One region of the Sphaerisporangium cinnabarinum genome, then DNA from elsewhere that is predicted to be linked to it. Evidence: riboswitches for the same ligand, from Rfam matches in the RefSeq annotation. Region 1 holds a riboswitch; the other holds the start of a gene.
The links. Region 1 has a riboswitch for S-adenosylmethionine ahead of ACZ4MO_RS02445 (NAD(P)H-dependent oxidoreductase). Riboswitches for the same ligand answer to the same signal wherever they lie in the genome.
Positions count from the first base shown of each region.

Region 2: it holds a riboswitch for S-adenosylmethionine, as region 1 does, so the genes downstream of both, ACZ4MO_RS17730 (methylenetetrahydrofolate reductase) here and ACZ4MO_RS02445 (NAD(P)H-dependent oxidoreductase) in region 1, are expected to answer to the same signal.

Region 1 is NZ_JBVHRG010000001.1:550,419-565,842, forward strand. Features, by position in the region: gene ACZ4MO_RS02430 (aldo/keto reductase) at 1-829, shown strand, start outside; gene ACZ4MO_RS02435 (hypothetical protein) at 942-1,334, shown strand; gene ACZ4MO_RS02440 (flavin reductase) at 1,420-1,983, opposite strand; gene ACZ4MO_RS02445 (NAD(P)H-dependent oxidoreductase) at 1,980-2,579, opposite strand; SAM riboswitch class IV at 2,634-2,736, opposite strand; gene gdhA (NADP-specific glutamate dehydrogenase) at 2,974-4,311, shown strand; gene ACZ4MO_RS02455 (VOC family protein) at 4,428-4,862, shown strand; gene ACZ4MO_RS02460 (organic hydroperoxide resistance protein) at 4,951-5,370, opposite strand; gene ACZ4MO_RS02465 (TetR family transcriptional regulator) at 5,482-6,090, shown strand; gene ACZ4MO_RS02470 (copper homeostasis protein CutC) at 6,197-6,985, shown strand; gene ACZ4MO_RS02475 (ABC transporter substrate-binding protein) at 7,381-9,060, shown strand; gene ACZ4MO_RS02480 (ABC transporter permease) at 9,107-10,102, shown strand; gene ACZ4MO_RS02485 (ABC transporter permease subunit) at 10,095-11,255, shown strand; gene ACZ4MO_RS02490 (ATP-binding cassette domain-containing protein) at 11,252-12,169, shown strand; gene ACZ4MO_RS02495 (ATP-binding cassette domain-containing protein) at 12,169-13,053, shown strand; gene ACZ4MO_RS02500 (RNB domain-containing ribonuclease) at 13,242-14,804, shown strand; gene ACZ4MO_RS02505 (sterol carrier family protein) at 14,835-15,206, shown strand.
Region 2 is NZ_JBVHRG010000013.1:50,377-65,800, forward strand. Features, by position in the region: gene ACZ4MO_RS17695 (hypothetical protein) at 1-81, shown strand, start outside; gene ACZ4MO_RS17700 (siderophore-interacting protein) at 71-985, opposite strand; gene ACZ4MO_RS17705 (ABC transporter substrate-binding protein) at 972-1,937, opposite strand; gene ACZ4MO_RS17710 (histidine kinase) at 2,024-3,196, shown strand; gene ACZ4MO_RS17715 (LytR/AlgR family response regulator transcription factor) at 3,193-4,056, shown strand; gene ACZ4MO_RS17720 (heavy metal transporter) at 4,053-4,517, shown strand; gene ACZ4MO_RS17725 (sodium:solute symporter family transporter) at 4,514-6,037, shown strand; SAM riboswitch class I at 6,127-6,229, shown strand; gene ACZ4MO_RS17730 (methylenetetrahydrofolate reductase) at 6,235-7,296, shown strand; gene metE (5-methyltetrahydropteroyltriglutamate--homocysteine S-methyltransferase) at 7,329-9,809, shown strand; gene ACZ4MO_RS17740 (hypothetical protein) at 9,867-10,118, opposite strand; gene ACZ4MO_RS17745 (DUF2630 family protein) at 10,169-10,417, opposite strand; gene ACZ4MO_RS17750 (hypothetical protein) at 10,798-11,079, shown strand; gene ACZ4MO_RS17755 (hypothetical protein) at 11,120-11,446, shown strand; gene ACZ4MO_RS17760 (hypothetical protein) at 11,560-12,087, shown strand; gene ACZ4MO_RS17765 (FtsX-like permease family protein) at 12,205-13,392, opposite strand; gene ACZ4MO_RS17770 (ABC transporter ATP-binding protein) at 13,401-14,051, opposite strand; gene ACZ4MO_RS17775 (peptidoglycan-binding protein) at 14,051-15,064, opposite strand; gene ACZ4MO_RS17780 (VOC family protein) at 15,329-15,424, shown strand, end outside.

The DNA of each region.
Region 1 (15,424 bases):
GGCCGACGTCTACGGCCACGGCCGCAACGAGGAGCTGTTCGGCCGGGTCCTCGGGCCGCACCGGGACGAGATCGTCCTCGCGTCGAAGTTCGGGCTCCCGCCCGCGGGCGGCCACCCCGACGGGCGTCCGGTCGACGGCCGCCCCGAGTACGTCCGTGCCGCGGTCGACGCGAGCCTGCGCCGCCTCGGCACCGACCGGCTCGACCTGTACTACCTGCACCGTGTCGACCCCCAGGTGCCGATCGAGGACACGGTCGGCGCGCTCGCTGGCCTCGTGGAGGCCGGGAAGGTCCGCGGCATCGGTCTCTCGGAGCCGTCCGCCGCGACCGTGCGCCGCGCGTACGCCGTGCACCCCGTGACGGCCGTGCAGAGCGAGTACTCGCTGTGGACGCGCGACCCGGAGGACGAGGTGCTGCCGACGCTGCGCGAGCTCGGGGTCGGCTTCGTGCCCTTCTCGCCGCTCGGCCGGGGCATCCTCACCGGGACCGTGGACGCCACCGACGGCTTCGCGGAGGACGACGTGCGCCGCGCCCACGCCCGGTACGCCGGCGAGGCGTTCGAGCACAACCGCGGCCTCGTGCGCTCCCTGGAGCAGCTCGCCGCGGAGCACGGCGTCACGACCGCACAGCTCGCGCTCGCGTGGCTCCTCGCGCAGGGCGACGACGTCGTCCCGATCCCGGGGACGAAGCGCGTCGCGTACCTGGAGCAGAACGTCGCGGCGGCCACGGTCGGGCTCACGCCGGACGACGTCGCGACGATCGGCGCGGCGATCCCGCGCGCCGCCGTCCAGGGCGTGCGGCACCCGCAGCCGGACCTCCTCGACGGCTGACCCGCCGCGCGGGCGGCGGCGAGGACAAGGGGCCGCCCACCCTGCCTCGCGGGGTTGGGGAGACCTAGACTGGAGAGGTCCTGTGGGTCTCCCCGCGCAGAGGTCGGCTCCGATGTCGTGGCTGCTCATGATCTGGTGCGCGACGGCGTGCACCGCCGCCGCCGCGTGGTGGGTGCTGCGCCGCGCCGGGCGACCTCCGAGCCACCGGGCGGGCGGTCGCCGTCGTGCCGCGGCGGCACCGGACCCGCTCACGACGCTCGCGCTGCAGGTGCGGCTCACCGCGCTCGCCGCGGAGCTCCGGCGCATCGAGGCCGACCCGGACGTCTACGCGCGCGCCCACCACTACCTCGCGGTCCAGGGCGCCTACGACGCGCTGCTGCGCGAGGCCTGCCGGCTCACGGGGCTCCCGGTCGCGGACGCACCCCTGCGCGCGGGCTTCCGTACCGGCGACGACGAGCGGTTCCGCGAGGAGCTCGAGCTCAGCGCGCGCGGCTGGAGCTGGTGACGGACCACCCGTGAGGGGCGGCACGGGACGGACGAGGGGCCCGACGGCGGGACGACCGCCGTCGGGCCCCTCGCCCGTCCGCCGCTCAGAGCGCGGAGTGGTCGCCGATCCGGTGGTAGGTGCGGTCGTGGTAGACGAGCGGCGACGCCGCCGACCCGCGCGGCGCCCCGGGCGCGGCGCCGACGCTCGACCCGAGCGCGCGCAGCGAGACGAGATAGGAGTCGCCCACCGGCGTGCGCTGGACGACCCGCCCGCGCACCCACGACAGCGCGCCGTCGATCACGGGCTCGCCCGTCGGCAGGCGCGACCAGCCGCCGTCCGCGAACCGGTCGATGGCGCTCGTCGCGAACCGGGCCGAGACATCGTCCTGGTGGTCGGCGAGGAAGCTCACGGTCAGCGTGCGCGCCGTCGAGACCGCGGGCCACGACGACGACGTGGACGCGAGCGAGAACGCGAGCAGCGGGGGCGCGGCCGAGACGGAGATGACCGACGTCGCGGTGAAGCCGACGAGGCGGTCGTCGTGCTCGAGCGCGACGACGGCGACGCCCGCGGGGTGGCCGCGGAACACGGCCTTGTACTCGTCGGGGGAGAGCTGGGGCTCGTCCTGCTCGGCCAGGAGGGCCTCCAGGTGGGTGAGCTCGGCGGTCATCGGGCCATCCCCGCGAACGCGTCCGCGACGGCCTCGTCGGTGCGGGCCGACGGGAGGTTCCCCGCCGGGGGGAGCGGTGCCGCGGCGCGGCGCAGGGCGTCGCCCTCGCGCGCGAGCCACGCGTCCACGACCGGTCCCAGGTCCGCGAGCTGCGGCTCGGTGACCGTGAGCGACCGGGTCGGGACGACGGCGCCGAGCTCGACGAGCACGGGTCGCAGGTGCACCTCCCCGACGAGCGCGTGCGCCGGGTTCCCGGACACGACGAGCGGGACCACGACGACGCCCGCGAGCCCGTCGGGGCCGTAGAGGTCGAGGAAGGCCTTGAGCAGCCCGGTGTACGACGCCTTGTAGACCGGGGTCGCCACGACGGCGACCGTCGCCCGGGCGAGCTGCGCGCGGGCGGCGTCGGCCGCCGGGTGGTCGGCGGCGAGCACCTCGCCGGCGAGCGGCGCCAGGTCGACCGTGGCGACGTCGGCCGTGCCGAGAAGGTCGGCGACGCGGCGCGCGACCGTCTCGGCGGCGCCGAGCGTGCGCGAGCCGGGCCGCGGGTTGCCCGAGACGGCGAGCACCGTCGGGTGGGTGGGGTGGTGGGTCATGTGCACCTCGCAGTAGTCGTCGATCACGCTTGCCGGGCGGGCCGTCCTCGCCGGTGGCGGGGCAGGCCGGGCCCGGCCTGGTCATCTCCCGGAGCACCCCGCCGTGACAGGGGGTTGCCGGCCAGCGAGCCGGGGCTTGGCGCTGGCGCTCGTGACCTGGGGACGGGTATAGCAACCGCCCCGAGAAACTGCACCGGATCGGTAGGGTTTCTCAGTGGGTGGACGGATGTGTCGTCGCCGGTGCCCCTCGTGCCGCCCGGTGCCGCCTCGTGCGGGCCGACCCGGCCCCGCGGCCGCCCGTGCCGGTGCGCGCGGAGTGAGACGGTGTGACGGGAGCTTCTGGCACAGGCGTACCGTCAGCAGGAGTTCCGCCCGCGTCAGACGAGGAGTACCCATGGACAGCCGACTGCAGTCCGTCTACGACGAGGTCCTGCGTCGCAACCCCGGCGAGGCCGAGTTTCACCAGGCCGTGCGCGAGGTCTTCGACTCGCTCGGCCCCGTGCTGCGCAAGCACCCGCGCTACGTCGAGGCCGCCGTCCTCGAGCGCGTGTGCGAGCCGGAGCGCCAGATCATCTTCCGGGTCCCGTGGGTGGACGACACCGGGCGCGTGCAGATCAACCGCGGCTTCCGCGTCGAGTTCAACTCGGCGCTCGGCCCGTACAAGGGTGGCCTGCGGTTCCACCCGTCGGTCTACCTCGGCATCGTGAAGTTCCTCGGCTTCGAGCAGATCTTCAAGAACTCGCTCACGGGCATGCCCATCGGCGGCGGCAAGGGCGGCTCCGACTTCGACCCGCGCGGGCGGTCCGACGGCGAGGTCATGCGGTTCTGCCAGTCGTTCATGACCGAGCTCTACCGGCACATCGGCGAGAACACGGACGTCCCCGCGGGCGACATCGGCGTGGGCGGCCGCGAGATCGGCTACCTCTTCGGGCAGTACAAGCGCATCACCAACCGGTACGAGTCCGGCGTCCTCACGGGCAAGGGCATCTCGTGGGGCGGCTCGCTCGTCCGCACGGAGGCCACGGGTTACGGCACGGTCCTCTTCGCGCAGAACATGCTGGAGACGCGCGGGCAGGAGCTCGACGGGCGCCGCGTCGTCGTCTCGGGCTCGGGCAACGTCGCGATCTACGCGACGGCCAAGGCACAGCAGCTCGGCGCGAACGTGGTCGCCTTCTCCGACTCGTCGGGCTACGTCGTCGACGAGGCCGGGGTCGACCTCGAGCTCCTGCGCCAGATCAAGGAGGTCGAGCGCGGGCGCGTCGCCGACTACGCCGCGCGCCGGCCCGGTGCCCGCGTCGTCACCGACGGGTCCATCTGGGACGTGCCGTGCGACGTCGCGCTCCCGTGCGCGACGCAGAACGAGCTCGACGAGGCGGCGGCCAAGCAGCTCGTCGCGAACGGCGTCGTCGCGGTCGCCGAGGGCGCGAACATGCCGACGACGCCGAGCGCCGTCGCGCTGCTCCAGGAGGCGGGCGTCCTCTTCGCACCGGGCAAGGCCGCCAACGCGGGTGGCGTCGCGACGTCGGCCCTCGAGATGCAGCAGAACGCGTCGCGCGACGCGTGGTCCTTCGAGTACACGGAGGACCGTCTCGCGCAGATCATGGCGGGCATCCACGACCGCTGCGTCGAGACGGCCGACGAGTACGGCACCCCCGGCAACTACGTGCTCGGCGCCAACATCGCGGGCTTCACCAAGGTCGCCGACGCGATCCTCGCGCTCGGCGTCATCTGACCCGAGCCGCACGACGACGGCCGCCGGTGCCCCGCGCAGAGCGGTGGCACCGGCGGCCGTCGTGCGCCCGCGAAAAGCCCTCCGGCCGAGAAGGGTCGGGCGACTAGGGTGGCCGGATGGCGACGGTCAGGCAGGTCCAGGTCACGTTCGACTGCGCGCAGCCACGGCGTGTCGCCCGGTTCTGGTGCGAGGTGCTGGGCTACGTCCCGGTGCCGCCCCCGGAGGGCTTCGCCACCTGGGACGACGCCGAGGCCGCGCTCCCGGCCGCGGAGCGGGACGCCTGGTCCGCGTGCAGCGACCCGACGGGGGTCGGGCCGCGCCTGTACTTCCAGCTCGTCCCCGAGGGCAAGGTCGTCAAGAACCGCGTGCACCTCGACGTGCGCGTCGGCACCGGACTGGTGGGGGCGGAGCGCCTCGCCGCGCTCGAGGCCGAGCGCGACCGGCTCGTGGCGCTCGGCGCGACGTGCGTGCGCGTGCTGGTCGCGGACGAGGAGAACGAGTCCTGCATCGTCATGCAGGACGTCGAGGGCAACGAGTTCTGCCTGGACTGAACCGCCGGCCCGACCCGCCGGCCCGACCCGCGGGGCCGGTACGCGGGACCGATCCGCGAGCCGGCCCCGGCGGGGTGCCGCGGGTGCGCTACGCGACGGTCGTGCGGACCGTGACGGGGATGTTGCCCCGGGTCGCGAGCGAGTACGGGCAGACGGCGTGCGCGGCCTCCGCGAGCTCCTCGGCGAGGTCCTGGGTGACGCCGCCCCCGAGCTCGACGTGCAGCGTCGCGCCGAGCGAGAAGCCGCCGTCGCCGTTCGGGACGAGGTCGACCTCGGCGACGACGGCCGAGTCCGTCACGGGGACCTTGCGCTGCGCCGCGACCATCTTCAGCGCCGAGTGGAAGCACGACGACCACCCGGCCGCGAACAGCTGCTCCGGGTTGGTCCCACCACCGGGGCCGCCCATCGCGCGCGGGACGGCGAGCGTGACGTCGAGCTGGCCGTCGTCGGACACGGCGCGGCCGTCTCCGGTCGCTGTGGCCACGGCGGTGTAGAGGGTGTCAGCCATCGAGGTGCCTTTCGAGAGTCGTGGTGCGACGTAGAGTTACTAGTACGTCTACATCGAAGAACCTAGACTGGCGGCCGACCGCGCGCAAGGGGCGGATAGAAGGAGGGGGCCATGGTCGACGACTCGCCGACGTCCGGGGCGACGGGCCGCGTCACCGCGGCGGACACGCGCCGCCGCATCCTCGAGGCCGCCTCGGCGCTCTTCTACGCCCAGGGCATCCGGGCGACGAGCGCCGACCGCATCATCGAGCAGGTCGGCATCACCAAGGTCACGTTCTACCGCCACTTCCGGACGAAGTCCGACCTCGTCGTCGCATACCTCGAGCAGCAGGCCGCGCGCGATCGCGCCGTCGTGGACGAGGCGCTGCGCGACACCGAGCCGCTCGACGCGCTGAGCGCCCTCGCGGGCGCCATCGGCGCCGTGAGCTGCGTGCCGGGCTTCCGCGGCTGCCCGTTCATCAACGCCGCGGCGGAGACGCCCGACCCGCAGGACCCGGTGCGCGTCGTCGTGGACCGCCACCGGCGCTGGACGCGGGACGTGTTCGCGCGGCTCGCGGCGGCGGTCGGCGTCGCGGACGCCGACGCGACCGCGGCGCAGCTCATGATGCTGCGCGACGGCGCGATGGTCGCGGGGTACCTCGGCGACCCGGACGAGGTGGCCGCGACCCTGCGGTCCGCGTGCCTCGCCGCCGTCGCGGCGGGACGGCCGACGTCGGCCTGAGCCCCGCGCCCGACGCGCTGCCCGGAGTCGTCTACCCTGGCCGACGGCCGCCGTCGTGCGGGTCGTGCGACGCGACGGCCGCCGGACCGGACGACGGGAGAGCGCCATGACGACCACCCACCTCGAGGGCACCGCGGCCCGCGACGTGGCCCTCGAGCTCGCTGTCCAGGACCCCGACGGCGTCCGCGTGGCCGCAGCCGTGCATGCCCGCCGGGTCGAGCTGTGCGTCGGTCTCGGCGCGACGGGCGGCCTCACGCCCAGCGCCGGCCTCGTCGAGGCCGCGGTCGCCGCGGCGGCGGAGGCCGGAGGCCCCGGTCCGCGCGTCGAGGTGCACGTGCTCGTCCGGCCGCGCCCGGGCGGCTTCGTCCTCACGCCCACCGACCTCGACGTCCAGGTGCGCGACGTCCGGGCCGCGGTGGCGGCCGGGGCGAGCGGCGTCGTCGTGGGTGCGCTCACCCCGGACGGACTGGTCGACGTCGCCGCGGTCCGCACCCTCGTGGAGGCGGCGGACGGGCGCGAGGTCACGTTCCACCGCGCGGTCGACGTCGTGGCCGACCCGCTCGCGGCGCTCGACGCGCTCGCGGGGGCCGGGGTCGTGCGCGTGCTCACCTCGGGCGGGGCGTCGCGCAGCATCGACGGCGTCGATCGGCTGCGCGCCATGGCGACCCACGCGCGCGACGCGCTCGGTGGGCGTCTCCAGGTCATGGCGGGTGGGGGAGTGCGGCCGCAGGACGTCGGGGCCCTCGTGGTCGCCGGCGTGGACGCCGTGCACCTCTCGGCCAAGCGCGTGGTGGCGGACGACGCCGGGCCGGGAGGCGGCGGCGACGCCGGCTACGAGGTCACCGACCCCGAGGTCGCCCGGGCCGCGCGCGCCGCGCTGGACGCCGCGCGCTGACGCCGTCGCTGACCTGCCGCAGGCGCTGCCGCTGACCTGCCGTAGAAGCCGCCGGCGACCTGCCGCTGATCCGCCGGAGACGCTGCCGGCGACCTGCCGCTGACCGCCGTCGCCCCTGTCCCCAGGCCGTGCTCGCCGCGTCGGCGGTCGCGCCGGGACCGGCCGACGCACTGCTCCCGCACCGCCCTGACCTCGCGCGGCACCTCGGCCGGGCCCCGCACCGCGGGGTCCGGCCGGACTCGTCCTCGGGCGGTTCTGGCATCGAGGTCTCAGTTAGGTAACTTTCCTGTCGTATTCGTAGGAGGGCTGGTGGCTATTAGTTAGTGTTCCTGCCACACGCCTGCGGGCGCCGAAGAACGACGTGAGGACGCGTCGTCCCTGCGAAAGGACCGAAGATGATTCGAAGCACGGCGCGCAAGCGTCTGCTCACGGCGGCGGCACTCGTCACGGGCGTCTCGCTGCTCGCGAGCGCCTGCACCGGCGGGGGCAACGGCGAGGGGGAGGGCGACGGCGGCGAGGCCCGCGTCCTCAACGTCTGGGCCGGGACCCAGACGCCCATGGTCGCGAACTTCAACCCGTACGCGCCCAACCCGCTGCACGTGACGAACGGCGGCATCTACGAGCCGCTGTTCTTCTACAACCGCGCCGAGGCCGGCGACCCGACGCCCCGCCTGGGCGAGTCCTACGAGTGGAGCGAGGACGGCACCGAGCTGACCGTCAAGATCCGCGAGGGCGTGAAGTGGTCGGACGGCGAAGACTTCACGGTCGAGGACGTCATCTTCTCGTACACGAACGACGCGGCGAAGCGCGACTACCTGAACACGATCGACAAGGTCGACGAGTCGACCGTCAAGTTCACGTTCAACGGCGCGCAGTTCACGAGCGCCGTGCAGATCCTCGGCACCACGCTCATGGTCCCCGAGCACCTCTTCAAGGAGGTGCCGGACCTCATCACGTACACGAACGAGGAGCCCGTCGGCACCGGTCCGTTCACGCTCGACACCATCACCAACGCGACCTACACCGTCGTCCCGAACGAGGACTACTGGGGCGGCGAGCCGAAGCTCGAGAAGGTCCGCTTCCTCGCTCTCGACAAGAACCAGAGCGCCCAGGACCTCCTCGCCACGGGCAAGATCGACTGGACCACGATGTTCATCGCGGACCCGGAGACGGTCACCGGGGCGGGCCAGGTCTCGCTGCTCAACACCCCGCAGGACCCGACCACGATCATGTCGTGCTCGAACGCGGCGCTCGGCTGCGCGGGCCCGCAGACGGACCTCGCCGTCCGTCAGGCGGTCAACCTGCTCGTCGACCGCGGCGAGATCAACGAGAAGGCGTTCTCGGGCCACGCGGCCGTCGCCTCGCCGTCGCTCGCGCTCGTCGGTCGTGACGACCGCTGGATCTCCTCGGAGATCGAGAAGGAGAGCCCGCAGGAGGGCGACCCGGCCGAGGCCGCCAAGGTCCTCGAGGCGGCCGGCTACACCAAGGGTGCCGACGGCATCTTCGAGAAGGACGGCCAGAAGCTCTCGGTCGACCTCATCTCGGTCGACGGCTGGAGCGACCACAACGCGGCCGGTGACCTCATCGCCCAGCAGGCGCTCGAGGCGGGCGTGGAGATCAACCACGTGAAGATCACGCAGCAGGAGATGTCCGACGCCCGGACGAGCGGCAACTACCAGATGATGATCAGCGGCATCACGGGCACCTCGCTCGACGACCCGTTCGCCATCTACCGCCAGTGGCTCACGACCGAGTACACGACGCCGGTGGGCGAGACGATCGAGGCCGGCCGCTTCAACTTCCCGCGCTACTCGAACCCGCTCGTCGACGAGGCCGTGGCCACCGCCGCCGGCACCAACGACGAGGACGCGAAGAAGGCCGCGTACGCCACGGTGCAGAAGGAGATCGCCCGCGACCTCCCCTACATCGCCCTCGTCGTGAACCCGACCATGTCGTTCGTCAACACGAAGAACTACACCGGCTGGCCGTCCGAGGGCGACATGTACGCCTTCCCGCCGTCGTGGGCCACGATCAGCAACGGCGTGATCCTCTCCCAGCTCGAGCCCGCGAGCTGATGTCGCACTGCCGAAGAGGAGCTCGGGTGAACGAGGAGTCAGTCGCATGAGGTACTACGCACGGCGGATCACGTTCTACGTGGTCACCTTCTGGGCCGCCGTCTCGCTCAACTTCCTCCTGCCGCGGGCGATCCCCGGAGACCCCAAGCAGATCTACCTCGACACCATGCTCCGGAAGAATGGCGAGCTGACCCCTGGTCTCATCCAGAGCGTCGACGTCCTCTTCGGCAGTGACGACGCCACCCTGTGGGAGCAGTACCTCACGTACTGGAAGAACATCTTCACGGGTGACCTCGGTACGTCGGTCCTGTACTTCCCGGCACCCGTCAGCCAGCTGCTCGGCGAGGCCCTCCCCTGGACGGTGGGCCTCGTCGGGCTGGCGACGATTATCGCGTTCCTCCTCGGCGTCGGCCTCGGCGCCTGGGTCGGCTGGAAGCGCGGCACCTGGGTCGACCACATCATCCCGGCGTCGACGTTCCTCCAGGCCGTGCCGTACTTCTGGCTCGCCCTGGTCCTCATCTCGATCTTCTCGGTGTCGCTCGGCTGGTTCCCCATCGTGGGCGCGTACGACATCTTCGAGTTCGACAGCGGTCCCGAGTGGTCGTGGGACTTCGTGGGCAGCGTGATCTACCACGGCACCCTCCCGGCGGTGACGATCATCCTGTCGGCGATGGGCGGCTGGCTCCTCGGGATGCGCAACATGATGGTCTCGACCATCGCCGAGGACTACGTCACGACGGCCGAGGCCAAGGGCCTGCGCCCGTTCCGGGTCGCGCTGACGTACGCGACGCGGAACGCGGTCCTGCCGTCGGTCACGGGCTTCGGCATCGCCCTCGGCTTCGTCGTCGCCGGGTCGGTGGTCATGGAGCAGGCCTTCAGCTACCCCGGCATCGGCAAGCTGCTCTTCACCGCGGTCCAGGCGAAGGACTACGCGCTCATGCAGGGCGCGTTCCTCGTGATCACCGTCGTGGTGCTCGCGGCGAACTTCCTCATGGACCTGATCAACGGCATCATCGACCCGAGGACGCGGAACAATGGCTGACCCCACCCGTGACGCCGAGACCGTGACGCCTGCGGCCGACGCCGCTCCTGCCGCCTCCGTGGTGGTGGACGGCCTCCCGCCCGAGAACCGGACCGCCGGCATCGTGCCGGACGTGCCCATCGCCCCGCCGGAGGCCGTCGTCGCGGGCGAGCCCGTCCCGGAGAGCACCGCGCCGAAGCGCGGCCTGCGGGCCATGCTCCCGCGCCGCTCGGGCAAGCTCGTCGTCGGCCTCGTGCTGACGCTCGGGATCGTGCTCTTCTCCGTCGTGACGCCGCTGTTCAGCCAGAGCCCGCGGGCGACGTCGAACCCGGCGTACCTGCCGCCGAGCACCGAGCACCTGCTCGGCACGAACAACATCGGCGTCGACATCTTCGCCCAGGTCGCGCACGGCGGCCTCGGCTCGCTGACGGTCGGCCTCCTCGCGGGCGTGATCGCGATGGTCCTCTCGCTCCTGTTCGGCATCCTCGCCGGCTACGTCGGGGGCTGGACCAACGAGATCCTGTCCTTCGTCACGAACATCATGCTCGTGATCCCCGGGCTCCCCCTGATCATCGTGATCTCGGCCTACCTGGAGTCCCGCTCGCTCTTCCTCGTCGCGCTGATCCTCGGCATCACCGGCTGGGCGGGCGCGGCGATCGTGCTGCGGGCCCAGGCCAAGTCGCTGCGGAGCCGCGACTACGTCTACGCGGCCAAGGTCGCGGGCGAGAAGGCGCCGCGCATCATCCTGGTCGAGATCCTGCCGAACCTGCTGCCGCTCCTCACCGCGAACTTCCTGGGCGCGGTGCTCCTCGCGATCCTCAGCGAGGCCGGCCTCTCGTACCTCGGCCTCGGGCCGTCGGGGTCGGTCACCTGGGGCACGATCCTCAACGAGGCCAGCACGCAGAACGCCATGGCCTACGGACGCTGGTGGTGGTTCGTGCCGCCGGGCCTCCTCATCGCGCTGTTCGGGTGCGGGCTCGCCCTCATCAACTTCAGCATCGACGAGATCATCAACCCGCGGCTGCGGACGGCGCCCGCCGCGGTCAAGAACGTCCGGCTCGCCCGCAAGCAGCGCGCGAAGCGTGCGGTGGTGACCACGTCCACCGCCGTCCCTTCCGCCCCGGCAGCCCCGGCGAGCACCCCGGCCCGCGACGACGAGAAGGTCCAGTCATGAGCACACCGACCCTCACCGCGAAGGCCGCGGGCGACTTCGGGGCCCCGCCCGGCGCGATCCCGGTGCTCACGGCACGGAACGTCTCGATCGAGTACCGCGTGAACCCGGTCGTGCAGGCCGTCAAGGACGTGTCCCTGACCCTGCACCGGGGTGAGATCCTCGGCCTCGCGGGCGAGTCCGGCTGCGGCAAGACGACGCTCGCGTACGGGCTCAACCAGCTCCTCAAGCCGCCCGCGCTGCGCACGAGCGGGGAGATCGTCCTCCACGACAAGGACGGCGAGGACATCGACGTCGCCGCCCTGTCGGGCGACTCGCTGCGGGCGTTCCGCTGGGACAAGGTCTCCATGGTCTTCCAGGGAGCGATGAACTCCCTCAACCCCGTGATCAGCATCAAGGCCCAGCTGTTCGACGTCTTCGCGACCCACCGCCCGGGGATGTCCACCAAGGACAAGCTCGCGCGCAGCCGGGAGCTGCTGGAGCTCGTCGGGGTCGACCCGAACCGGCTCGACAGCTACGCGCACGAGCTCTCCGGCGGCATGCGCCAGCGCGTCATGATCGCGATGGCCCTGGCGCTCCAGCCGCAGGTCATGATCATGGACGAGCCGACGACGGCGCTCGACGTCGTCGTCCAGCGCGGCATCCTGCGCGAGATCATGCGGCTGCGCGAGCAGTTCGACTTCGCCGTCGTGTTCATCACGCACGACCTGCCGCTCCTGCTGGAGATCAGCGACCGGATCGCGGTCATGCTCCGCGGCGAGATCGTCGAGCTCAACACGGCCGAGGAGATCTACCGCGCGCCCGCGCACGAGTACACGCGCCGGCTGCTCGGGTCGTTCCCGAGCCTCACGGGCGACCGTGGCGGGTTCGTCCGGTCCGGCGAGGACACCGCTGACAGCACGGGAGGGGTGGCCTGATGGGCACGCTCGAGATCCGGAACCTCACCAAGGACTTCGTCGTCCGCAACGGCTGGAAGCGGTCGCGGCTGCGCGCCGTGAACGACGTGTCGTTCACGCTCGAGCCGGGCAAGACGATCGCCATCGTCGGTGAGTCGGGCTCCGGGAAGTCGACCGTCGCGCGCATGATCGCGAAGCTCGAGACGCCGTCGTCCGGCGACATCCTGCTCGACGGCGTCCCGTCCGCCCGGCGCGGCCGCGCCCTGTCCGCGTACCGGCACGACGTCCAGATGGTGTTCCAGGACCCGTTCGCGTCGCTCAACCCGTTCCACTCGATCCGCCACCACCTGGAGCGGCCGCTGCGGATCCACGGGCTCGCGAAGACGGAAGCCGAGCTCGACGCGGCCGTCGACGAGCTCCTCACGCGCGTCAACCTCACGCCCCCGGCGACGTTCGCGGAGAAGCGTCCGCACGAGATGTCGGGCGGCCAGCGCCAGCGCGTCGCGATCGCCCGCGCGCTCGCGCCCGGCTCGCGGTTCCTCGTCGCGGACGAGCCCGTGTCGATGCTCGACGTGTCGATCCGGCTCGGGGTGCTCAACCTGCTCGCACGCCTGCAGCGCGAGGAGAACCTCGGTGTCCTCTACATCACGCACGACCTCGCGACGGCCCGGCACTTCAGCGACGAGATCCTCGTGATGTTCCGCGGGAACGTCGTCGAGCGCGGGCCGTCGGACCAGGTCATCCTCGACCCGCAGCACGAGTACACGAAGCTGCTCCTCGGGGCGGCGCCGGAGCCGCAGAACCATGGCCGCCTCCGCGAGGAGGTGCGCCGCGAGCTCGCGGCGGCCGCGGCGGGCGAGGGCGACGCCGTCGCCCGCGACCGCTTCGGTACGCGCGGCATGTGAGACGGGCGTCGCCCGTCCCCTCACCGTCCGGGCAGCGGGGGTTGCCCGGCGGCACGCGTCGGTGGTGACGCGTGCGCGTCGCGCGGGCCAGGTCAGTCGGACGCCCTGGCCCGCGCGCTCGCCCCGTGCGTCGTCGACCGTCCCGCCACGCGGGACGGCCCCGGCGACGGGTGGGTAGGGTCGGGCTCGTGCCCGCCCGTCACCTGCGCCTCGCGCGACCCGAACCCTCCGCCCCGAGCCCGACCGATCTGGTCACCGACGCGCTCGCTGCGCTGCGCCGCGAGATGGAGGTGCCGGAGAGCTTCCCGGACGCTGTGCTCGCCGAGGCCGAGGAGGTCGTGCGCGAGGACCGCGCGGTGCCCGGTCCGGGGCGCGTCGACCTGCGCGACGTCCCGTTCCTCACGATCGACCCGCCGGGCTCGATGGACCTCGACCAGGCGCTGCACCTCGAGCGGGCCGGAGGAGCGCCGGACGACCCGGCGGGCGCCGCGTTCGTCGTGCACTACGCGATCGCCGACGTCGGCGCGTTCGTCGTGCCGGGCGGTGCGATCGACGCCGAGGTCCACGAGCGCGGCACGACCCTCTACGCGCCCGACGGCCGGACCCCGCTGCACCCGGCCGTGCTGTCCGAGGGCGCGGCGAGCCTCCTGCCGGGCGAGGACCGCCCGGCCGCGGCGTGGCGCGTGGTGCTCGACACGCGGGGCGAGATCCTCGATGCGACGGTGCGGCGCGCCGTCGTGCGGTCGACGCAGCGCCTCACCTACGACGAGGCGCAGGCCCGGATCGATGCTCGTCCCGCCGGGGACGACACCGGCGACTCGCTCCTGCTGCTCCGCGAGGTGGGCGAGCTGCGGCTCGCGCGCGAGCGCGAGCGCGGCGGCGTCTCGCTCGAGGTGCCCGAGCAGGAGATCGTCACGCGCGACGACGGCTCGTTCGACCTCGAGTTCCGCTCGACCCTCCCGGCGGAGGCGTGGAACGCCCAGGTGTCGCTGCTCACGGGCATCGCAGCGGCACGGCTCATGCGCGCGGGAGGCGTCGGCGTCTTCCGCGCGCTGCCCGAGGCCGACCCGCGGGACCTCGCGCGCCTGCGCCGCACGGCCCGCGCGCTCGGCATCGACTGGCCGCGCGAGACGCCGTACGCCGACCTCGTCCCCACGCTCGACTCGCGCATCCCGCGCCACGCCGCGTTCCTCAACGAGGCCACGTCGTTGTTCCGGGGGGCGTCGTACGAGGCGTTCGGCGGCACGGGCCAGGAGCCCGGCGTGCCCGACGACGCCGCGCACGCCGCGATCGGCGCGGAGTATGCGCACGTCACCGCGCCCCTGCGCCGGCTCGTGGACCGCTACGGCACCGAGGTGTGCCTCGCGCTGTGCGCGGGGGAGGACGTGCCGGGGTGGGTGCTCGACGCCCTGCCCGGCCTGCCGCGCACCATGGCCCGCACGGGCCAGCGCGCGAGCGCGTACGAGCGCGCGATCGTCGACGTCGTCGAGGCCGCGCTGCTCAGCGGGCGCGCGGGCGAGGAGTTCGCCGGCGTCGTGGTCGACGTCGAGGACGACCGCGAGCGCGAACGCCGCCTCGAGCGCGACGGCGGGGACGGCGCGGGCGGGACGCGGCGCGGCCAGGTGGTCCTCGCCGACCCCGCGGTGCGCGCCCCTGTCGAGGGTGCGGACCTCCCGCTCGGCGACCCGGTCCGCGCCACGCTGCGCGAGGCGTCGGTCCCCGAGCGCCGTGTCCGGTTCACCGTCGGCTGAGGCCGCACCACCCGGCCTAGGCTGGTCCCCGTGCCTGCCCGACGCCGTACCGACCCCGCCGCCGGCCGCCTCGCCCTGGCGACGTGGCGCGACGACCCCACCGACCGCCGTGCCGTGACGACCGCGGTGCGGTTCACGCTCGAGGAGCTCGCCGACGTCGCGCCCGGGCACGCGGTCGAGGTGCGCGTGCCGCCCGCGGGCGCGGTCCAGGCGGTCGAGGGCCCGCGGCACACGCGGGGGACGCCGCCGAACGTCGTCGAGACGGACCCGCAGACGTGGCTGGGCCTCGTGACGGGGGCCGTCGCCTGGGCCGACGCCGTCGCGGACGGGCGGGTCCGCGCGTCGGGCGAGCGCTCCGACATCTCGTTCCTGCTGCCGCTCCAGGCGGCCCGGCCCCGCTGAGCCTTCCGGGGCCGACCTCGGCGCCCCTTCGCGGGCGGGGGCGTGTTACCGGTGGGTAACGTTCTCGGCGTCAGGTCTGGCGGAGCGCCGGACGGAGGACTAGCGTCCCAGGATGACCGGCCGCCGTCCGCGCGGGCGCTCGCGGCACGACGACGTGCGCTGGCGTTCTCGTGGCGGTGACACGGCAGCAACCGCCCGTTCATCCAGGTGGGGTGCGA
Region 2 (15,424 bases), on a different contig from region 1:
GCGCTGGGCCTGTTCGTCGGGCTCGGGGTGCTGCTGTTCTTCCTGGTCGCGTTCGTCGTCATGGTCGCGCTCATCGTCTGACCGCCGCGTCCGGCCGAGCGCGGTCGTGCCAGTAGCCCTGCGCGTGCACGCGCGACCGCGCCACGCCCGCCGCCACGAGCTCGGCCCGCACGCGCGCGACCGTGGCGCTCTCCGTCGCGCACCACGCGTAGAACCCGTCGCCCGCAGAGGCCGCGGACCGGCCGCGCTCCGCGACCCAGTCGCGGACGGCGCCCAGCACCGCCCGCTCGGCGCCGCGGCGTCGCGCGCGGGGCACGTGCTCGACGCGCACGGTGGCGGGCACGTCCCCGAGCGGGGCGTCCGCGGGGTCGTCGGCCTCGACGAGCACGTGCGCCCGGACGTCGGGGCCGAGGCTCGCGAGGATCCCGCGCACCGCGGGCGCGGAGGTCTCGTCGGCGACGAGGAGCACGTGCCCGACGGCGGGGCCCGGATCCCACTGCGTGCCGTGGTCGGTCACGCCGAACCGCGCGTGCGGCGCGGACAGCAGGACGCGGTCCCCGCCCGCCGCCCGCCGCGCCCAGGCGCTCGCCGGGCCCGCGGGCTCGTGCAGGTACAGGTCGAGGTCGACCTCGGCGGCCTCCGGACGCACGGCCACGGGCGTGTACGAGCGCATGACGGGGCGCACGTCGTCGTCGAGCGCGGACCACTCGCGGCGCCACGTGCTCTCGTCCGCGAGGCGCGCCCGGCGCGCGAGGCGGTCCGCTCCCGGCCCCGGGAGCAGGATCTTCACGCGCTGGTCGAGCCCGACGTCGGCGCACCCGGCCAGGTCCCGCCCGGCGAGCGTCACGCGCACGAGGCGCGGGCCGACCTCGTGCACGCGGGCGACCGTCGTCGGGAAGAGCACGTTGGGCGACCGGTGGAACCGGCACCCGGCCGGGCCCCCGGCCGTCGCCGGGGGCGCGGCCGCCCCGTCAGGAGCCGGCACGGTCCTGCAGGAAGCGCTCGACGTCGTCGAGCACGGCCTGCCCGCCGAGCGGCCCCACGCCGCTGATCCAGTACGACTGGTCCACGACGCGCACGTCGGGGAACGACGCGGCGTTGAGCGGGATCTCCGCGGGGATCGCGGACGCGTCGTCGGGGTCGGCGGCCGAGACGAGCACGAGGTCGGCGGCGGCCTCGGTCACGCGCTCCGGGGACAGGTCGACGGAGATGTCCTCGCCCCACTCCTGCGCCGGCGTCGTGAACCCGACGCACTCGAGCGTGCTGCCCGCGAACGACCGCGGCCCGTACGCGGACACGATGCCGTCGCGCGGGCGCAGGAGCTGCGCCGTCCCGGAGACGTCGTGGTCCTCCTGGAGCTGGGCGCACCGCGCGTCGTAGGCGTCGAGCAGGGCCTGGGCGTCCGCCTCGCGGCCGAGCGCGCGGCCGACGAGCAGCACGTTCTCCTGCCACGGGTCGGTCTGGGTCGCCATGAAGACGGTCGGCGCGACGCTCGCGAGCTGGTCGTACAGGTCGGAGTGGCGCGACTCCGTGCCGAGGATGAGGTCCGGCTCGAGCGCCGCGATGGCCTCGAGGTTCGGCTCGGGGACGGTCCCGACGACCTCGATCGCCTGCGCCTCCTCGCCGAGGTACGCGGGCACGCCCGCCTCGACGCTCAGCACGGCGGCACCCACGGGGACGACGCCGAGCGCGACGGCGGTGTCCGTCTCGACGGGCTCGAGCGTCACGACGCGCTGCGGCGCCGCGTCGAGCTCGACGGTCCCCCGCGCGTGCTCGACGGCGTACCCCGCCGCGGTGTCGGCCGGCGCCGGCGCACCGGTCGCCGCGGGCTCGGGGTCGGACGAGCACGCCGTGAGGAGGGTAGCGGCGAGCACGAGGGCGGTGGTGGTGACGCTGCGGCGCACGCGCGGGCTCGACGTGGTCCGGGAGATCGGCACAGGAGGTTCCTTCGTTGTGGGATAGGACTGCCTTACCTTACCCGGCTGACCGGGGTGGGTGACGCCGCGCTGGATACGATCACTGCATGTCCGGGCCCGTGTTCGCCGGCGCCGCCGCCGGTCTCGTCGTGGGCGTCCTGCTCACCCTCGGGCTCGTGCTCGCCTGGCGGCTCGCGCGCGGATCGCGCGAGCTCGGGAGCGACTCCGACCGGGCGACGTTCCGCACCCTCCACCTCGCGTCGCGCGCCGCGACGCACCTGCGCGACGGCCTCGACGGCGACGACGTCGGCCGCGCGGCCCGCTCCCTGCGCCAGCTCCTCGGCGCGGACGCGCTCGCCCTCGTCACGGCGGACGGCGCGGTCGCCCTCGACGGGAGCTCGACGCTCGAGCCCGACGCGCGGCGCGTCGCCGGGCGCGTCCTCGCGACGGGGCGGCGGCACGTCGAGAGCGGCGACGTCGAGGACGCCGTCGGGGCGCCCGTCGTCGCAGGCGGGCGCGTCGCCGGGGTCGTCGTCGCGTTCGCCGACACCGTGCGGCCGCCGCTCGTGCGCGCGACGGGCGAGGTGGCGCAGTGGTGCGCGGCGCAGCTCGAGCTCGCCGAGCTGGAGGCGTCGCGCACGGCGCTCGCCCAGGCCGAGCTCCGCGCGCTGCGCGCCCAGATCAGCCCGCACTTCGTCTACAACGCGCTCGGCGCCATCGCGTCGTTCATCAGCACCGACCCCGAGCGGGCGCGCGACCTCGTGCTCGACTTCGCCGACTTCACGCGCTACTCGTTCCGCGGGCGCGGCGACTTCACGACCCTCGCCGACGAGCTGCGCTCGATCCACTCCTACGTCGAGCTCGAGCGCGCCCGGTTCGGCGAGCGCCTCGCCGTCACCCTGCAGATCGCGCCGGAGTCGTTGACGGCCGTCATCCCCTTCCTCTCCGTGCAGCCCCTCGTCGAGAACGCGGTGCGCCACGGCCTGGAGCCGCGCGAGCACGGCGGGACGATCGTCATCACCGCGCGCGACGAGGGCACCCAGACGGAGATCACGGTCGAGGACGACGGCGTCGGCATGGACCCGGCCGTCGTGCGCGAGCTCCTCACGTCGCGCGACACGACGCACGTGGGCCTGCGCAACGTCGACACCCGCGTGCGCCAGCTCTACGGCGACGACCACGCGCTCGACATCGAGACCGCGCCCGGCTCGGGCACGCTCGTGCGCCTGCGCGTCCCGCGGTCGCAGCCGCTGCACGAGACGGAGGTGAGCGTGCCGTGACCGCCCCGGACCCGGCCGGCGGCGTCCCGGACGGGGCGAGGGACGCCGTCGGGCTGGACGTGCTCGTCGCCGACGACGAGCGGCCCGTGCTCGACGAGCTCGTGGGCCTGCTCCGCCGCGACCCGCGCGTGCGCACCGTGCGCGGGGTCGCGAGCGGCTCGGAGGCGCTGCGCGAGCTCTCGTCGCGCACGGTGGACGCGGCGTTCCTCGACATCCACATGCCGGGGCTGACCGGCCTCGACCTCGCCCGCGCGCTCTCCCGGTTCGCCGACCGCCCGGCGGTCGTGTTCGTCACCGCCGACGAGGCGCGCGCGCTGGAGGCGTTCGACGTCGAGGCCGTCGACTACGTCCTCAAGCCCGTGCGGCGCGAGCGGCTCGCGCGGGCCGTCGACCGCGTCGTCGAGCGGGTCGCGGAGCGCACCGCGGCGGGGCGCGCCCCCGCGACCGACGCGGCAGCGCCCGCCAGCGCCGCCGCTCCCTCGCCCGCGGCCGGTGGCCCGGCGGGAGGCGCCGCACCGGCCGACGAGACGCTCGTCGTGACGGTCGGCACGACGACGCGGCTCGTCCGGCGCAGCGCGGTGCGGTGGGTGCAGGCGCAGGGCGACTACTCCCGGCTCGTGACGGACACCGAGCAGTTCCTCGTGCGCGAGCCGCTCTCCGACCTCGAGGAGCGGTGGGCGCCCGCGGGGTTCCTGCGCGTGCACCGGTCGTACCTCGTGGACCGCGCGGCCGTGACCGCGGCGCGGTTCGGCGGGGCGCAGCCCGCGCTCGTCGTCGCCGGGCACGAGGTCCCGGTGAGCCGCCGCATGGTGCCCGCGGTCCGCGAGGCGCTCCTCGGGCCGCACCGGGGTGCGCCGTGACGGGCACCGACCCGCGCCGCGACGCGCGCGTGCGCGTCCGGTCCACGGACGTCCCCGCCGCGAGCCCCGGCCCTCGCCCCGGCCCCGGTGAGGGCTCCGCCCCGCGGGGCGGCGCGGCGTCGGCCACGGCGCGGACCGGCGAACCGGACGACGCCGCGACCGCGTACACGCGCGGGCTCGTCCGGGCCCAGCTCCGGCTCGGGCTGGCGTGCGTGGCGTCGTTCCTCGCCGTCGTCACGCTGCTCACGGTGACGATGAGCGGCGTGCCCGCGCTGGACGACGTCGTGGTGCTCGGCGTGCCGCTGCCGTGGCTCGTGCACGCGTACGGCTTCTACCCCGTGATCGTCGCGTTCGCGGTCGTCTTCGCGGTCGCGGCGGCGCGCAACGAGCGCCGGTACCGCGCGCTCGCCGAGGGAGTGACGCCCGACGAGCCCGGCCCCGACGACGGCGGTGCGCCGTGACCAGCGCGCTGCCCCTCGTCGCGATCGCGCTGCTCCTGCTCGCGACCGGGCTCATCGGGTTCTACGGCCTGCGGATCTCGCGCACCACGAGCGACTTCTTCGTCGCGTCGCGCACCGTGCGGCCGGTCTGGAACGCGTCGGCGATCAGCGGCGAGTACCTGTCCGCGGGCACGTTCCTCGGGCTCTCGGGCCTCGTGCTGCTGTCCGGCGCGGAGGCGTTCTGGTTCCCCGTCGGGTACGCGGCGGGCTACCTGCTCGTCCTGCTGTTCGTCGCGGGCCCCCTGCGGCGCAGCGGCGCGTACACGATCCCCGACTTCGTGCACGCCCGGCTCGACTCCGTGGTCGCGCGCCGCGTGACGAGCGTGCTCGTGCTCGTCATCGGGTGGCTCTACGTGGTCCCGCAGCTCCACGGGGCGGCGCTCGTCATCACGAGCGTGGCCCCGGTGCCGCCGTGGGTCGGCTCGGTGGGGATCGCGGTCGTGGTGAGCGCCGTCGTCGCCGCGGGCGGGATGCGCTCCATCACGTTCGTCCAGGCGTTCCAGTTCTGGGTCAAGCTCACCGCCCTCGCGGTGCCGCTCGTCGTCGTGCTCATGGCGCTCGGCGGGGCGTTCGAGCCCGGCGGCGCCGTCGTCACGTTCGACCCCGCCGCCGTGTTCCCCCACGAGGCCGGGCCGGGCGGCCTCGACGCGTACGCCACCGTCTCGCTCCTGCTCGCCCTCCTGCTCGGCACGACCGGCCTGCCGCACGTCCTCGTGCGCTTCTACACCTCGCCCGACGGCGGCTCGGCCCGCCGCACGACCGTCGTCGTGCTCGTCATGATCAGCGTGTTCTACATGGTGTCGAGCACGCTCGGGCTCGTGGCGCGGGTCGTCGCGCCCGACCTCGCGGCGCCCGGGGTGGCGGACACCGTCGTCCTCGCGCTGCCGACCCGCCTCGTGCCCGGGCTCGGCGGCGAGCTCCTCGCCGCGCTCGTCGTCGCCGGGGCGTTCGCCGCGTTCCTCGGGACGTCGTCGGGGCTCGTGGTCGCGCTGGCGGGCGTCGTGAGCCAGGACCTGTTCGGCGGCACCGTGCGGTCCTTCCGCTGGTCGGCGGTCGCGTGCACGCTCATCCCGCTCGCGTTCGCGCTCGTCACCATCCCGCAGGGCCTCGTGACGAGCGTCGGGACGGTGTTCGTCTTCGCGGCGTCGGCCCTGTCCCCCGTGATCCTGCTCGGCGTGTGGTGGCGCGGCCTCACCGCGCGCGGCGCGGTGGCGGGCATGGTCGTGGGCGCCGTCCTGTGCGCGACGGCGCTGCTCGCGTCGTCCGCGCTCGTCGCCGCGGGGTACGGGAGCCCGTCCGGCGACACGGCCGACGGCGTACCCGGCGTCGTGCGCGCCCTGCTCGCCCAGCCCGCCGCGTGGACCATCCCGCTCGCGACGGCGACCGTCGTCGTCGTGTCGCTCCTCGACCGGCGCGGCCCGCCGCTGCGCACCGACCGGTTCCTCCGCCGTCTGCACGTGCCCGAACGCCGGAGGGCCTGAGACTCGTCGCACCGGGAGCGCCGACGACCCTCCGCATCTCACCTGGCGGGCGCTCTCGACCGCATGTCGGATGGGTCGTAGGATCGTGGCAACCATCCAGAGCGGTCGAGAGTCCTGGCTCGACGACACCGCAGCAACCCGCCGACGGAAGCCTCCCGAGGACAAAGGTGCTAACGCCAGGGTCGATGGAGTGACGCATGACCTCAGAGGCATCCTTCGCGCACCGTCCGGGCCGTCCGCGGCCGACGGTGTCGTTCGAGCTCATGCCCCCGCGCCGACCGGACGCGGCCCCGAAGTTCTGGGAGACGGCACGCCGTCTCGTCGCGACGCACCCCGACTTCGTGTCCGTGACGTACGGCGCCGCGGGCACCGACCGCGCGACCGCGCGCCAGGTCGTCGGACGTCTGCTCCAGGGCACGCCCGTGCTGCCGATCGCGCACCTCACGTGCGTCGGGGCGTCGCGCGAGGACGTGGAGTCGGTCATCACCGACTTCCTCGACGAGGGCGTGCGGAGCTTCCTCGCGCTGCGGGGCGACCCGCCGCGCGACCAGCCGGACTGGCAGCCCGCGCCCGACGGCGTCCGGTCGTCGACCGAGCTCGTCGCCCTGCTGCGCGAGGTCGAGGCGTCGCGCTGCGCGTCCGACCCGGCCGTCGCGCTGCGCGGCGCGGCCCGGCCGCTGACGATCGCCGTCGCGACGTTCTGCGACGGCAATCCCGCCGCCGGCACGACCCGCACCCAGGAGGTGCGCCGCCTGTGGCAGAAGCAGCAGGCCGGCGCGAGCTTCGCGATCACGCAGCTCTTCTACGACGCGTCGTCGTACACCGACTTCGTCGCCGAGGCCCGTGCGGCCGGCGTGACGATCCCCATCCTCGCCGGGCTGCTGCCCACGACGGAGCCCGCGCGGCTCCGTCGCGTCGAGGAGCTCACGGGCGTGCGCGCGCCCCAGCACCTGCTGGACGCGCTCGACGCCCTGCCCGACCCGGAGGCGCAGCACGCCTACGGGATCGCGTACTCGGTCGACCTCGCGCAGCGCGTCCTCGACGCGGGCACGCCCGGTCTGCACGTGTACACGTTCAACAAGCACCGCGCCGCTCTTGACCTGCTCGAGGGTGTCCACCTCGGCGGCGGGTCGGGCGGGACCGGGGGCGGCGCCAGCGCCGCCGCCGCCCCGCTCGTCCCGGACCTGGCCAGCGGGCCGTGGGTCACCGGCACCTCCCTGCCCCCGACGAGCGCCGCCACGCACGGCGCGCCCGTCTGACCGGTCCTCCGGACCAGCAAGAGGTTTCGATCATGGCCACTTCCGTACCCTCCCCTACCCAGAACCCGGTCGGATTCCCCGCCGGGACCGTGCTCGGCTACCCGCGCATCGGGCGCCGCCGCGAGCTGAAGAAGGCCGTCGAGGCGTTCTGGGCCGGCAAGACGTCGGCCGAGGAGCTCGAGGCCACGGCCCGCGGGCTGCGCCTCGCGACCGTGCGCCGCCTCGTCGAGCTCGGCCTCGGCGCCGACGACGCGTCCGTCCCCGGCACGTTCTCCTACTACGACCAGGTGCTCGACGTCGCCGCGTCCCTCGGTGCCGTGCCGTCGCGGTTCGCGTCGCTGGTCGACGACGCGGGCCGCCTCGACCTCGCGGGCTACTTCACCGTGGCCCGGGGGCAGGGCGATGACGCCCCGCTCGAGATGACCAAGTGGTTCGACACGAACTACCACTACCTCGTGCCCGAGATCGGCCCGGACACCCCGATCCGGTTCGTCGACGACCGCGTCGTCCGCGAGTTCGTCGAAGCGAAGGAGGCCGGCGTCGTGACGCGGCCCGTCGTCGTCGGGCCGGTGACGTTCCTCGCGCTGTCCAAGGCCGCGGACGACGCGCCCGCCGGGTACTCGCCGCTCGATCGTCTGGACGACGTCGTCGCCGCCTACGCCGACCTGCTGCGTGCGCTCGCCGCGACCGGCGCGCCGTGGGTGCAGCTCGACGAGCCGATCCTCGTCACCGACCCGGCGAACGCCGAGGAGCTCACCGAAGCGGTCGAGAGGGCATACCGCGCGCTCGCGACCGACCTCCGCCCGGTGCCGAACCCGGGCCCGCTCCCCACGGAGACCTCCGGGTCGGGAGAGATCCCCGGCTCGGCAGAGGACGTGCGGCCCGCCATCCTCGTCGCGGCGCCGTACGGTCGGCTGGAGACCTCGCCTGGACCCGACGGCCGGTATCACGACTTCCTGGCCGTCCTGTCGGACACGGACATCGAGGCGATCGCGCTCGACGGCGTCGCAGCCGACCTTCCCGACGGCCTGCCCCAGGGGCTCGGGACGAAGACCCTCGTCCTCGGCGTGATCGACGGGCACAACGTGTGGCGGGCGGACCTCGCCGCGAAGCTCGATCTGATCGAGCAGTACCCGACCGGAGCGCACCTGGGCGCGGTCGCCGTCGGCACGTCGACGTCGCTGCTGCACGTGCCGCACGACGTGGAGGACGAGACGTTCGCCGAGCCCGGCACCGCGTCGGGCACGACGCTCGACCCGCGCCTGCGCGACTGGCTCGCGTTCGCGGACCAGAAGGTCGGCGAGGTCGCGACGCTCGCCCGGGCCCTCACGGAGGGTCGCGACGCCGTCGCGGAGGAGATCGAGGCGTCCCGTGCGGCGGTGGCGTCGCGCGCGGAGGCGAGCGGCGTCGTCGTGCCCGCGGTGCGGGAGCGCGCGGCCGCGCTGACCGACGCGGACTTCGCGCGCGGCGACTACGCCGAGCGTGCGGCCGCGCAGCAGGAGCGCCTGAACCTGCCGCCGCTGCCCACGACGACGATCGGCTCGTTCCCGCAGACGCCGGAGATCCGCCGCGCCCGCGCGCTGTGGACGAAGGGCGAGCTGTCGGACGCGGACTACACGACCGCGATGCGCGAGGAGATCGCGCGCGTCGTCGCGATCCAGGAGGAGCTGGGCCTCGACGTGCTCGTGCACGGCGAGCCCGAGCGCAACGACATGGTGCAGTACTTCGCGGAGCACCTCGACGGGTTCGCCGTCACGGCGAACGGCTGGGTCCAGTCGTACGGGTCGCGCTGCGTCCGCCCGCCGATCCTGTGGGGTGACGTCACGCGGCCCGCGCCGATCACGGTCGAGTGGTCCGCGTACACGGCGTCGCTCACCGAGAAGCCCGTCAAGGGCATGCTCACCGGGCCCGTGACGATCCTCGCGTGGTCGTTCGTGCGCGACGACCAGCCGCTCGGCGACACCGCGAACCAGGTGGGCCTCGCGCTGCGCGACGAGATCGCGGACCTCGAGGCCGCCGGCGTCGGGATCGTCCAGGTCGACGAGCCCGCGCTGCGCGAGCTCCTGCCGCTGCGCCGCGCGGACCAGCCGGCGTACCTCGACTGGTCCGTCGGGTCGTTCCGGCTCGCGACGTCGGGCGTGGAGGCGGCGACGCAGATCCACACGCACCTGTGCTACTCGGAGTTCGGCGAGGTCATCGGCGCGATCGACGGCCTCGACGCCGACGTGACGTCGGTCGAGGCGGCGCGCTCGCGCATGGAGATCGTGCCGGAGCTGCGCGACGCCGGGTACTCGCGCGGCATCGGGCCGGGCGTCTACGACATCCACAGCCCGCGCGTGCCCTCGACGGAGGAGGTCACCGAGCTGCTGGAGCTCGCCGTGAAGTCGATCGACCCGCGCGTCGTCTGGGTCAACCCCGACTGCGGCCTGAAGACCCGCCGCTACGAGGAGACCGTGCCGTCGCTCGAGCACCTCGTCACCGCGGCGAAGGCCGTCCGGGCCACGCTCGGCTGACCCCCGGAGACGCCGGAGGCCGGGTTCCGTCGGGACCCGGCCTCCGTGTCGAGGGTGTCAGCGCTCGGTCGTGCCCGTGCCCGCCATCGGGAGGGCGAACGCGAGCGTCGCCGCGGCGAGGCCGCCCACGAAGAGCCACACGCCGCCGTCGACGCCGGACATGCCCGACCCCATGAGCACGAGCCCGCCGACGAACAGCGCGAACGCCACGACGAACCGTGCGACCGCGCCCGCGTGACCGGGGATGTCGCGCCCTTCGGTCCCGGTGGGGAGGGGGCTGTGCGCCGCCTGCTCGCTGGACGTGGTCATGGAGTTCTCCTTCTGAGGTCGGAACGGGAGCCGGACGTCGCCGTCGGCGATCAGTCCAGGTAGTTCTCCACCGTACCGGGGTCTCGCACCGTCGCCGCATCGGGGTCGCCACCGAACTCGCGCGCGGCGCCGCGCTGGCGCAGCAGGTCCCAGCACTGGTCGAGCTCGACCTCGATCGCGCGGAGCCGCTCCTGCTCCTGCGGGCCCGAGATCTCGCCCCGGGCGAGCTGCTCCCGGAGCCGGTGCTCCTGCGCCACGAGCTCGCTGATCGTGCTGCGGATGCCGCCGTCGGTCGTCATGCCGTCCACGGTATGCCCGACGGCGCGGGCGCGCCCGTGCGGTACACCGACGAAGCGGATTCAGACCCACGATGGATGGCGATCCCCCACGGCCCGCCCTGACACGACTCAGCACGCGCCTGACTTCTCGAGGAAGGAGTCGCGCCCCCGAGCACGGAGGATTAGTTCAACGATTCAGCACTTATGCCTCACCGCAATTCAGTGCCATACCATCCTGAGGCCCGCATGCCGAAAACGTCTTCGATGTCGAGACGAATGCTGATCGACCACGGCCGGACCTGGGTGCTGGTCGCCCGATTCGGGATGCGCTATGCTCCGCGAAAAAGTTCCACTTCTTCCAGGGGGCCGGAGTGAATTCCAGAGCAATACGTGTCGTGTTGGTGATCGGGATGGCATGTGCGCTCGCGCTCGTGCCGGCGGGTGCGAACGCCGCGTCGAAGGGCGGGGTCGGCGATTACTGCAACACGAACTATCGCGTGATGGTTCAGAGCCGGACGCTCGGCGACACGACCCATGAGGTCAACAGCGCGATCTGGCACAAGGGCTGGAAGAACTGGGTCACGTCGACGACGTACTCGACCGCCACGGGAACCTTCAGCTGGCACGTGAAGGCGCGGGAGGTCGACGGTCCGCGCACCAATGCCAACTGCTCCCTTCGTTGACCGTCAAGGCCGTCCCGCTGAGATTGGCAGAGTATTCGCGATGCAAAAGAATTCATGGAGAGCGGCCCTCGCGGCCGCGGTCGTCGGCGCTACCGTGCTCGTCGGCGTCGGGCAGGCTAGCGCCGTCACCTACCAGTACATGGACAAGGAGCTGAACTGCCGGCTCGGCGACCAGGTCCGCATCCAGGGGCGCACGACCGGAGAGACGGATCACAAACTGGTCCTGGGCAGCGGCTACTACCTCTGGTACAAGGGATACAAGAACAACATCACCTCCACGACCTACACCCACGTGCAGGACGGGACCGCCCGTATCCTGGCGACCCGCCTGGTCTCGAGCAACGTGTCCTCGTGCGTCACCGGCTGATCGTGGAGACGTCGGCTGACGAACGAGCGACGACAAGGACTCTGGAGGGCGATGCGACAGCAACTCGCCGCACGCCGCAGAACCGCTGGGTACAGACCGGCCTGACTGCCGCGATGATGCTCGTCCTCAGCGCCTGCTCCGGTGGCGTCGACGGCCAGGGGCAATCGGTCGATGCGTCGCCGTGGGAGCCCCCTGGGTGGATGGCCGAACAGGCTCGTCAGCAGGAGGAGTTTCAGGCGGCACTGCAGTCGTGTCTGGATGGAGCGGGCTGGGACAAGACCGTCACCCCCGACGGTGGTATCAAGGAGCCCTTCACGGGTGCGGAGTACGACCGGTTCCGGGAGAACCTGCACGAGTGCTACACCCAGATGGGCTACCCGGTAACGCCCACCACCACCCTCTCACCGGAGTTCCTCGGAACCCTCTACGACCGTCAGCTCGATGTCGCGGCGTGCCTGAAGAGCAAGGGCGAAGAGGTGAGCGATCCTCCGACCAGAGATCTCTACGTCGAGACCGCGAATGATCCGGAGTCGACGGCCGGGTGGTCGCCTTACGACGTGGTCCTCGCCAGCGGGATCGGTGAGGAGGAGTACAACGCCCTGAGGAGGGACTGCCCCGAACCCTGGTTCCCGCCCCAGTAGGTGGAACGTCGCTTCCCGTCGGTTCCGGAAGCCGCGTGCGGTGTCCAGCACGGGCGAGGGCGGCCTGACCAGCCGCTTCTCCCCGTCGGAGCGCCGCACGCGGCTTCGTGGGGTCGGCTACGGGACCCGCAGGACGCGGACCGGATCGCGACGCGACGCGACGATCGCGGGCGGAATCGCACCCACCAGCGCAGTGGTCATGGCCAGACCAGCAAGCCCGAGCGTGAAAGACACGTCCGGCAGGTCGGATGCCGTCAGTCGCGCAAAGAGCCTCGCTGCCCCGATACCGACGAGCACACCAAGGGCTGCTGCTGTGAACGACTGGACGATGACGAGTACGACGATCGCCGACCGTGTCGCGCCCAGCGCGCGTCGCCGTCCGAAATCTCTTCGGCGAGAAGACACGGCACCGAACATCGTGGCCGAAATGGTCACCAGCCCCACGGCCAGCACCACCACCATGATCCGTCGGACGGAATCACCCATCTCGCCCTCGACCACCCGCCGAAGGGCGATGGCGCCGGTGGGGCTCTCGATCGTGACCGCCGCAGCGTCCTCGGCATGGATCAGCGCCGGGATCACTCGCTCCAGATCCTTGACGTGGCTGACGGACGACGCCATGGCGTAGACGTAGCGCAGGTCTCCGGCCCTCGTCTCGCCAGCCTCTGGCGTCACCAGCGCTGCGGAGTCCAGGGTGTCGAGTGGACCCCGTGACTCGAAAACCCCGACGACGGGCCAGGCTTGCACGCCATCGGTGACGTTGCCGACGCCGTCCGCGAGCCCCAGGGAGCGCGCCGCCTCGACCCCGACAAGCACCTCGCCGGCCCGCGGAGCCCTCCCTGCGACGATCGGGATGCCCGTCGGAAGGGTGCCGACGAGCGTCCTCAAGGCGACGCCAGCACCTCCATGGGCAGGAGCGTCAGCGTTCCGGACATCACGTACAGGGCCCAGTCCGATCACCCAGTCCACCTCCGGACGAGTACTCAACGCAGGGACGCTCGACGCGTGGACGCGCGCCTCGCCTGACGCGTCGAAGGCAGTGACGAGCTTTGCTCCCGCACCGTCGAAGCGGGAGAGCACCGCCTGCTCGGCCGCGACGGACTGCCCGGTGGTGGCGAGAACGACGAAGCAGGAGATGGCTACGACGAGTGCCGCGACCGCCGACGGCAGTGGCTGGGCGATGACCGTGCGCAAGCCGTCCCGAAGGATCGCTCGGGGAGCGGGCGCACCCGGCAGCGGGGTCGGCAGCCGTACGGGGGTTCTGACGTCGCTCGGTGCGGGGTCGAGCGAGGATCCGGTCGCCACGTGTCCGCCTAGCCCAGGACGAGCCGGTGATCGGCCCGCTCCGCCAAGGCCTCGTCGTGGGTGGCGACGATCACGGTCGCTCCGCTCCGGGCATGCGCGACGAGCGCGTCCCACACCACCGCTGCGGAACGGGCGTCGAGGTTTCCGGTCGGTTCATCACCGAACACGACGCTCGGAGAGGTGAGCAGAGCGCGGCAGAGTGCCACTCGCTGCGCCTGACCACCGGAGATCTCCCCCGGTCGATGCGCAGAACGATGCTCGACGCCGAACCTCTCGAGAAGCTCGCGAGCGTGGGACCGAGCCGCAGACATCGGCATCCCGGCAAAGAGTGCCGCCTCGCACACGTTGTCGAGGATGCTCCGTGCAGGATCGAGCATCGCATCCTGAAAGACGAACCCGACCTTCGATGCGCGTATCCGCGAGCGCTGGTCGTCAGCGAGCTGCGCCACCGAGCGCCCGTCCCAGACGACTCGTCCTTCTCGTATCCGGAGCATGAGGGCGAGGATGTACAGGAGGGTCGACTTCCCCGAGCCTGAGGGTCCGGTCACCGTCGTCACGGACCCGGCCGGGAAACCGGCCGAGAGATCCTCGATGATCGGCTCGGACCTCTTCCGATAGGCGAACGTGAGGTGCTCGACCGCGAGCACAGGGCCGTCCATCAGGTGTCCTTCTCACTCTCCGGCGCCTGATTCCCGGACTCGTCGACACCGAACAGGAGGATCTCGTCCCCGATCGCGACGCCATCCACCACAGCGCGTCCGTCGCCCTCCGTCCGTATCGTCACGGCGACCTGCTCACCGTCGGCCCGGACCACGAAGGCCGTCCCGTCTGCGTGGGTCTGGATCGCTGAGAGCGGCACGGCCGGACCTTCTGCTGGAGCGACGATCGCGACCTCGCTGTCGAAGATTGCGGGATCGGGACCGTACGGGACTCCGGAGCACCCGCTCCCGCAGATCGAGTCACCCTCGGCGGGCACGAGCTGCGCCACCACAGAGCCGTCGTCCGAGATCGTCTGCGACCCGATCGTGGCACGCCATTCTCCGTCACTGCTCCGGATCGCCACGGTGGCATCGACAGGGATCATCGACACCTGATCGGACGTGAGCTTCATGGTGAAGACGGGTTCGGCCGCCAGCGCACGAGCCACCACCTGCCCTGGAGCCACCTGCGCCCCGGGGAGCATCTCCTCCGCGAGAGTCACGCGGCTCGGTATCTCCCGCGCGAAGAGCACATCCCCCGAACGCACGATCCCGTCGTCCTCGATGCCCAGGTCCCGCTGCCATGCCGCCACGGCTCTCGCCGTCGCGTCTCCGAAGCTGCCACCGACGCTCCGTACGCGCAGGTAGCCGGAGTCCCGAAGGAACTCCTGAAGCTGGCGGACGTCCGCGCCCTTCACACCCACGCTCATCTGACGGAAAGCGGGCACATCACCGTGGAGCACGGTGACGGGGCGGAGATCGACGCTGTACAGAGCGTCCCCCGGCTCAACGACGTCGCCGGACGCCACGTCGATCGAGGTGACCGTCCCGGAGCCCGCGCCAGTGGCGAGGGGGACAGATTCCCACGTCGCCGTGACGGGAAGGGACAGCGTTCGACCGATCGACTCGTTGATCACCCGGTACGTCGGCTCAGACGTCGGCCCAGTCTCGACCTCGGGAGTCGTGAGCGTCACGCGGCCGGCCCAGAAGGTGAGGCCGCAGGCCACGACGGCGAGGCTGATCCACCCCGTGATCGCTCGTGCTCGGCGTCGCATGACCCCCCCTGGTGCCGCGGCAGCAGGTGAAGGGTATCGGACGCTCAGGAATGCGACGATCGCTTCCGGCGGTGGTCGCGCTCGGCGCGAACGGATGGCCCGGCTGACGTTCGCGTCGGTTGGCGCGGCCGCATCCGAGCACCGCCCGCGTCCGGCGTCGGACCAGGTCCTAGGCTCGGGCCCATGACGACGACGATCGGCCGCACCGTCCTGCTGTGCCACGACCTGGACGCGAGCGCCGCGTTCTGGGCCGACGGGTTCGGCTTCCGCACGTTGTTC